3 regions of the Salicibibacter cibi genome follow, and region 3 is predicted to be linked to each of the others. Evidence: riboswitches for the same ligand, from Rfam matches in the RefSeq annotation. Region 3 holds a riboswitch; each other region holds the start of a gene.

Region 1 (2,266 bases), 1.1 Mb from region 3:
GATGCAGCTTTCGGGATCCCATATCGTCATAGAGCACACGCACTTGCACCCCTTCGCGTGCTTTTTCAGTCAGCAAGTTTATGACGCGTTTGCCGAGGGTATCATTACGAAATATGTAATATTGCAAATGAATATGATCTTTCGCTTCCGCGATGTCCGATAACAATTGCGAAAATTTATCGACGCCGTCCGTGAACACGTCTACATGATTGTTTTGGGTTAACACGGCATCGTTACTGCGAAGCAGCATAGAAATCAGGTGGCGGTGGTTGCTCGATGTTTCATTTTGAAAATCAAAGCGGTCATGGTCCATATCGTCCAATTGCTCATTGATTAAGTCTTTCAAGCCTATTTTTTCAATGCCGTCCCAATGAAATAAACGTTTTCGGGTCAAGTTTTGCCCAAGGACCAAGTAAAGGATGAATCCGAGGTAGGGGATAAATAGCAGGATGAGTAACCAAGCCCAGGTCGCATTCACATCACGCCGTTCCATAAAAACAATGATGCCGGCAAAAATTGCGTTAAGAAAAAATAACAAGCCAACGGCGATTGATAAAATGTCCATCGTTTCCCTCCTCTCTTTTTGCTATTTTTCTCCATGGTATCATGTTTTCGGGAAAAAGTGGATTTCTTGAGTGTGAGAAAAGATAGGAAGATGCCGCATAATTATGATAGAATAAAGGAAAAGAAAGAACCACTAGGGGTGCGTACAGCGCTGAGAGAAGTGATTGCTTCAACCCTTCGAACCTGATCCGGGGAGTACCGGCGGAGGAAAGTGGCTTCAGGACGTAGACGAAGAGAGCACTCGATTCTTGTCCTATGCGCCGCCACCTTCCGTCCGAAGGTGTTTTTTATTGGTAGGTAAGTATAAATCAACTTTCTTATCTACATAAAAAATGGAAGGCAACACTTCGTGTGGCAACGCTGGTTACGTGAGCCGAAGGAGGGCGCAGACATGACAGAAATTGCAAAAGCATTAACGGTGGCAGGGACGGATCCGAGCGGTGGAGCTGGCATTCAAGCGGATTTGAAAACGTTTCAGGAGATTGGCGCATACGGGATGAGTGTGATCACATCTGTGGTCAGTCAAAATACGCTTGGGGTAAAGTCATTTGTGGATCTCGAACTTGACTTTGTGGAAAGTCAATTTGACGCTGTATTTGAAGATATACCTCCAGATGCGGTGAAATCGGGCATGCTTTCCAACCCGGAAGTAATGGCGCTGGCAGCCAAAAAGATGAAGGAAGCAAATGTCGCCAATTATGTGCTTGATCCTGTAATGATTGCGTCCAGCGGACATGCGCTCATTTCGGAAACGGCCAGGGAGACGATTGCGAGAGAGCTTCTTCCATTGGCAACGGTCGTAACGCCGAATTTGCCGGAAGCAGAGGCGTTGACAAATCGAACGATCAAGACAGTTGACGACATGAAAGAAGCCGGCCGAATACTTGTAGAGGAATATGGAACGAGCGCTGCATTGATTAAAGGCGGGCATTATGAAGGCGAGGCCGATGATTATCTGTATGATGGCCAAACGTTTGAAAAATTCTCAGCGGAACGCTTTGATACGAAGCACACCCACGGAAGTGGTTGCACGTATGCAGCGGTAATTACAGCCGGCCTAGCGAATGGAAAGTCCCTCTATGAAGCGGTGAAAGATGGCAAAACATATATTACTGCCGCGATCTCAAACCCACTCAATATCGGAAAAGGGCAAGGGCCAACGAATCATTGGGGGCATCGCTGGTCTGACGTTCAACCCCTCATCAGAGTGTAAGGAGCGACAACATGGCTATTCAAGTCAGCAAAAAGGCAGCACGGCGATTCCTCCTCGCGAAATCAGGTTTGAATGATTACGGAGCGCTCGACTCGAACATGGCGACGGCTCTTCGCCAATTGGAATGCGTGCAGTTGGATCCGGTGGCCATCATCGAACGAAACCACCACCTTGTTTTTTTCAATCGTTTGGAAAAATACAATCGGGCAGAACTCGAGCGCCAATTGTGGGAAGGGCTTGCCTTTGAATATTTTGCTAATGCTGCTTGTTTGCTTCCAATGGACGATTATCCGATTTTTAAAGGAAGAAGAAAAACGAGCCAACGGGAGTGGGCATCGAAAAGGCATCTGTATAAAGATGTGGAGCGTATGATTCGACAAGCGTTGGCAGATCAAGGAGCATTGCCATCCAAAGCCTTTGCTTCAAATAAAAAAGTTGTTGGTGCCTGGGATCATCCAACACACGCGACAACGAAAGAAACGAGTCATG
Region 2 (2,266 bases), 1.0 Mb from region 3:
CTTTCCAGATCGGGTCCGCTGTTTTTCGAATGCGTTTGCTGAATGTCATTATGATCTCTCCTTTGGTTGATTGCACCACTTAACGATGAAGCGGAGCAGTGTTTTCGTGTAGTCCAGCAATTGATCGATGTTGAGTTGTTCATTAATGGCGTGCGCATGTTTCAATTTTCCGGGGCCGTAGCAAACCGTAGGGATGCCGGCCTCGGCGAGCCAACCGCCGTCATTGACAGATGGCGACATGGATATTTTTGCAGGTTTTGAAAATGTATGCTCATGCGCTTTCATCAAGTCATCGACAGCTGCATGATCTTCATCAACGGTAAAAGACGGAAACACCTCGCCGCGCTCTTCAATCATCGATGCGCCGCCCCATTGAAACGTTGGGGGGTAATTTTTCATCCAGAGATCTGCGTTTGCCGTTGCCAGTAGGTGTTCTTCGATTTCTTTTGCCACGGAATCTGCACTTTCATCCGGATAAAAATGAACAGTGATCCAGAGCCGACATTCGTCTGCTACGAAAGCGGCATGGCGCCCCCCTTCAATGACAGCGGGGTTAATCGTGTTCGTCCCCGGAGTGAAACCGGGATATGATTTGTTAATCGCCCAATCACGCTCTAATTCTTGTAGGGCGGTAATCAACTTGTTCATTTTTTCGATGGCGCTTGCCGCGCGTAATCCACCACCGGCGTGGACCATACGGTGGCGTGTGCCATCATGATGGGTCGTCGGGCTTTTCACCGTTACCCAGCCTGTGATCACACCGCCTTGTCCGTGAATCTCACAATCGCTTGTGTCGGCGACGATGGCGAAATCCGCATCATAGCCCCGATCGCAACACTGCTTCGTGCCGGCCTCTCCAACTTCCTCGCCAATCACAGATTGCAACAACATGTCTCCGCGAAGCTCGACGTTATTCTCGTGCAACAGTTGAAGCGCAAATAAACAGGCGGCAACACCTCCTTTCATATCCGCTGCTCCACGTCCGAAGAGCGTTCGATCGCGGATAACTGCTTCAAACGGAGGCGTTTCCCAGTCTTCGTCTTCTTCCACCGAGGCCACATCGATGTGGCCATTCAATATTAGACTATGAAAATTTTCTGAATGGGAGCCTTTACGTGAGCCAACAACATTCGGATCCCCGAGGTAAACGTCCCAGTGGTCTACATCAAAACCGATCGTTTGGAGTTTGTCGGCTATGTATCTTTGAATCTCATCTGTGTTTCTGGCCGGCGGCGCAGGTGTGCGAAACGCGATTAAATCCGAAAGCAAGCTAATTAACTCATCTCTGCGCTCTTCCACTTGTTGAATGAGCGTTTCCATCTTTCTTCACCTCTTAGAAAATTTGGTTTTTCGTCGCTTTTATGGCGAAAGCCTTCGCCCAACTTATGCAGGTAATAAAGTTGGTTTATACTTTTTTACCTGAAAACAAAATAAAAACCACTTCAGGGAAGTGGCAACAACAAACAATATACGTCATCAGCCCACTTCCCTCCGCCAGTGCGAACTGGATCAGGTGAATAAGGGTCGAGGCTATGCCTCTCTCAGCTAATAAAAGCACCCCTAGTGGTTTTAAATATTTTAATTTACTTTATTAAAAGTAACATAAAAAAAGAAAATAATCAAATATTTCCTGCCGGTCGTTTGATTGGGTATATACAAGGGAAAAGGATAACAATCATTTTCCAAAGGTATAATATGACTGTAGTGATCGGCCACAGGGGCTATTATCAAAAATAAAACAAAAGGGAAACTCAAATTTATACTGGCAAGGGAAGGTGAGAAGAGACCTTTATGTCTGCGCAGGCAAAAAAACCGGAACTATACGTGTTATCAGAAACCGCGATCAATATTGTTTTTGGGACGGAAATTGATCCGGAAATCCATAAACGCACAAAAAAATTGATGGACTTGTTGGAAGAAGCTCCATTCGAATGGTATCTCGAATGCGTTCCGAGCTATACTGGTCTAACCGTCTTTTACGACCCGATAAAGGTGCTCCGTATCATGGGGAAAAGAGACACCCCGAGTGCATACGTGATGGAAAAGTTGCGGGAAAAAGTTCGTGAGATAGGGGAGACGACGGGGGAAGAAGGCGAGAGGGCTGTCGTAACGATCCCCGTTTGTTATGAAGAAGCTTTTGGTCTCGATTTGTCCCATGTGGCGACGGAGAATGGCCTTTCTGAAGAAGAAGTGATCCGAATTCATACAAGCGGCGAGTATCTGGTATACATGATCGGTTTTGCTCCCGGCTTTTCTTTTCTTGGCG
Region 3 (2,266 bases):
AGGGCACCCTCTGCCCCATCGGCGAGGAAGGGAAGGTGTTCGTACAATTGTGCAGCCGTTAAACATTGCACCGATTCCCCGGCTGCCGTTTGCCATCGTTCAATTTCATTTAATTTTTTCCATTCTTCCGATGAAAAAGCCGGTTTAATCGCGCCGGAAACCGTTCGGCCGATGGATGTCCCCGTTTGCGCCATCAACTCCTCAGCCAATTGCGCGTACAATTCCCGGCTCTTTTTCGCGAGAGGATACAGAGGCGTTCGGGATTGCAGTTCCACTTGGACCCCCAACATACCGGCGGCGGCCGATGTCGTGCCGTTTCCTGCATCCCCACGGTCAAGAATAAGTGTTTTTAACCCTGCCCGTGTTCCGTAATACGCGATCGCGAGCCCTATGATCCCTGCGCCGACAATAATGAGATCATACGATTCATGTCGTTTCATAATTCATCTGCCCAAAACGATTAAATTGGATGGCCTCTTCTTCCGGTTTTTCCGCTTCCCAAAAACCTGAAATTAGCGCAATGCCCGAAGCACCGGTGCGGGATATTTCGCCTAAACGGTCCCGGGTGATGCCTCCGATCGCAAGCACGGGGATGCGAACCGATTGCACAACCGATTGCAGTGCCGCAGTCCCACGGGGCGGGACGTCGGGTTTACTCGCGCTCGGATATATATGTCCATAATAAAGGTAGTCCACCCCTTCTTCAGCCCGGGCTTTTGCTTCCTCGAGGTTGTGCACCGACGCCCCCACTTGCAGATTCGGCGCCTTGTTTTTCACGTCTTTTGCCGTCAGCGAGGAATTGCTCGGCAAGTGAACACCCCCCAAGTCCCACGCGGCCGCTGCTTCCGCATGTTCATTAAGAACAATTCGCTCGCGTCGTAGTCCAATTTTACAAAGCTGGTCAATTTGTTGTTTTAACCGTTGCAGCGAAGCTTCCTTATCGCGAATATGAACGATGTCAATATTTTTCAATGCGTGTCGCAACTGCCTTACTTGAATGTGAAACGGGCAGTTGTTCGTCGTGATTAAATGCCAGGTCACGGTTAGCCTCCCTACCAATCTTTTAGAAAACGTGGCTTTTCGCCAAGCTTTTATAGCGAAAAGCCTTAGTTGCACTTATGCAGGTAAGAAAGTTGATTTGTACTTTCTTACCTGCCAAGCAACGACAAAAAGCCGCCCTAAGACAGCAAAGGACAGCAGAAAGAATGGTATCCGTTCTTCATCTACTTTCCTCCGCTGGCTTTATCGTCCAGATCAGGTTCCAAGGGTTCGAGGTTCTCCTCATCTCAGCCCCGGCAGGGCACCCCCAGTAGAAATACTTATTTAATTATATTATACACGCAGCCGAGAAAATACGTCAATTTTTAGCAGTCGAAACCGGGCGTTTATCAGCGAAAAACAACGGGATATCAGCCGAAACTGACGATTTATCAGCCAAATACCGTCAACGCACCTCTTCCTCCATGTCCCAAGCCCCCTGCTGTTTGCGAATAAATACAATTTGTCCAATATGATAGCTCGTATGGATCATCATATTTGCAAGCACCGTCCCCCACGTCTCCCCGCTTTCTCCATGGACGGGCGCTCTCCAATCAGATTCCGTTGTTCCATCAATGATGTGCAGCCATTCATCCATCATCGTTGTTAACTGGGCCACGGTGACAGACCAATCCCGATTTTCACCGCTTCGAAAAGTAGCTTCATTTCCTTCTTCAATTGGAGGGACTGGTTCTCCTTTGAAGCGCTCCAGACAACGATTATTATATACAATAAGATGATTGACGATTTCATGGATACTATGGTCGGCTGCCTCCCGTTTCCAATTCGCCTGCTCATCCGTGACCCCCGCGAGCGCCTGCTGAAGGCATGCAAACCAATGGTTCTCATCATGACAAGCGGATAATTGCCGATAAAAAACTTGTTTTACCCCCATCAATGATCCTCCCCGTTTATGCTTAATGATTATGGCTTCGCCATTTAAAACAAAAATCCTGCAAAAAAATAAAAAAATGCAGCCAACACCGGCCACATTTTTTAGTAAATCACCCAATGGATCTCGTACCAATATCCATCGGAGTCATATTCCAAATCCAATTGATATTCTCCGGGTCCATCGTCGGTTTCCATTTGCCCTTGCACCAAATAGTGATCTTCGCCCTCCTCCATGATAGAAGTGGCTTCTTGTGAAGCAATATCGATTCCTGTCACTCCTTCGGCTTGAAGTTCACGCGTCAACACTTCCTCCGCATCCTCATACGCAACGTCC

What was found. Region 3 has a riboswitch for thiamine pyrophosphate ahead of HUG20_RS16635 (thiamine phosphate synthase). Riboswitches for the same ligand answer to the same signal wherever they lie in the genome.
Region 1: another riboswitch for thiamine pyrophosphate. It lies ahead of thiD (bifunctional hydroxymethylpyrimidine kinase/phosphomethylpyrimidine kinase); the one in region 3 lies ahead of HUG20_RS16635 (thiamine phosphate synthase).
Region 2: another riboswitch for thiamine pyrophosphate. It lies ahead of HUG20_RS02655 (acetylornithine deacetylase); the one in region 3 lies ahead of HUG20_RS16635 (thiamine phosphate synthase).

Annotation. Positions count from the first base shown of each region.
Region 1 is NZ_CP054706.1:631,171-633,436, forward strand. Features, by position in the region: gene cls (cardiolipin synthase) at 1-565, opposite strand, end outside; TPP riboswitch at 690-791, shown strand; gene thiD (bifunctional hydroxymethylpyrimidine kinase/phosphomethylpyrimidine kinase) at 956-1,777, shown strand; gene HUG20_RS03080 (DNA glycosylase AlkZ-like family protein) at 1,789-2,266, shown strand, end outside.
Region 2 is NZ_CP054706.1:531,162-533,427, forward strand. Features, by position in the region: gene tenA (thiaminase II) at 1-49, opposite strand, end outside; gene HUG20_RS02655 (acetylornithine deacetylase) at 49-1,320, opposite strand; TPP riboswitch at 1,470-1,572, opposite strand; gene pxpB (5-oxoprolinase subunit PxpB) at 1,792-2,266, shown strand, end outside.
Region 3 is NZ_CP054706.1:3,339,533-3,341,798, forward strand. Features, by position in the region: gene thiO (glycine oxidase ThiO) at 1-440, opposite strand, end outside; gene HUG20_RS16635 (thiamine phosphate synthase) at 427-1,041, opposite strand; TPP riboswitch at 1,212-1,318, opposite strand; gene HUG20_RS16640 (DinB family protein) at 1,445-1,933, opposite strand; gene HUG20_RS16645 (hypothetical protein) at 2,035-2,266, opposite strand, start outside.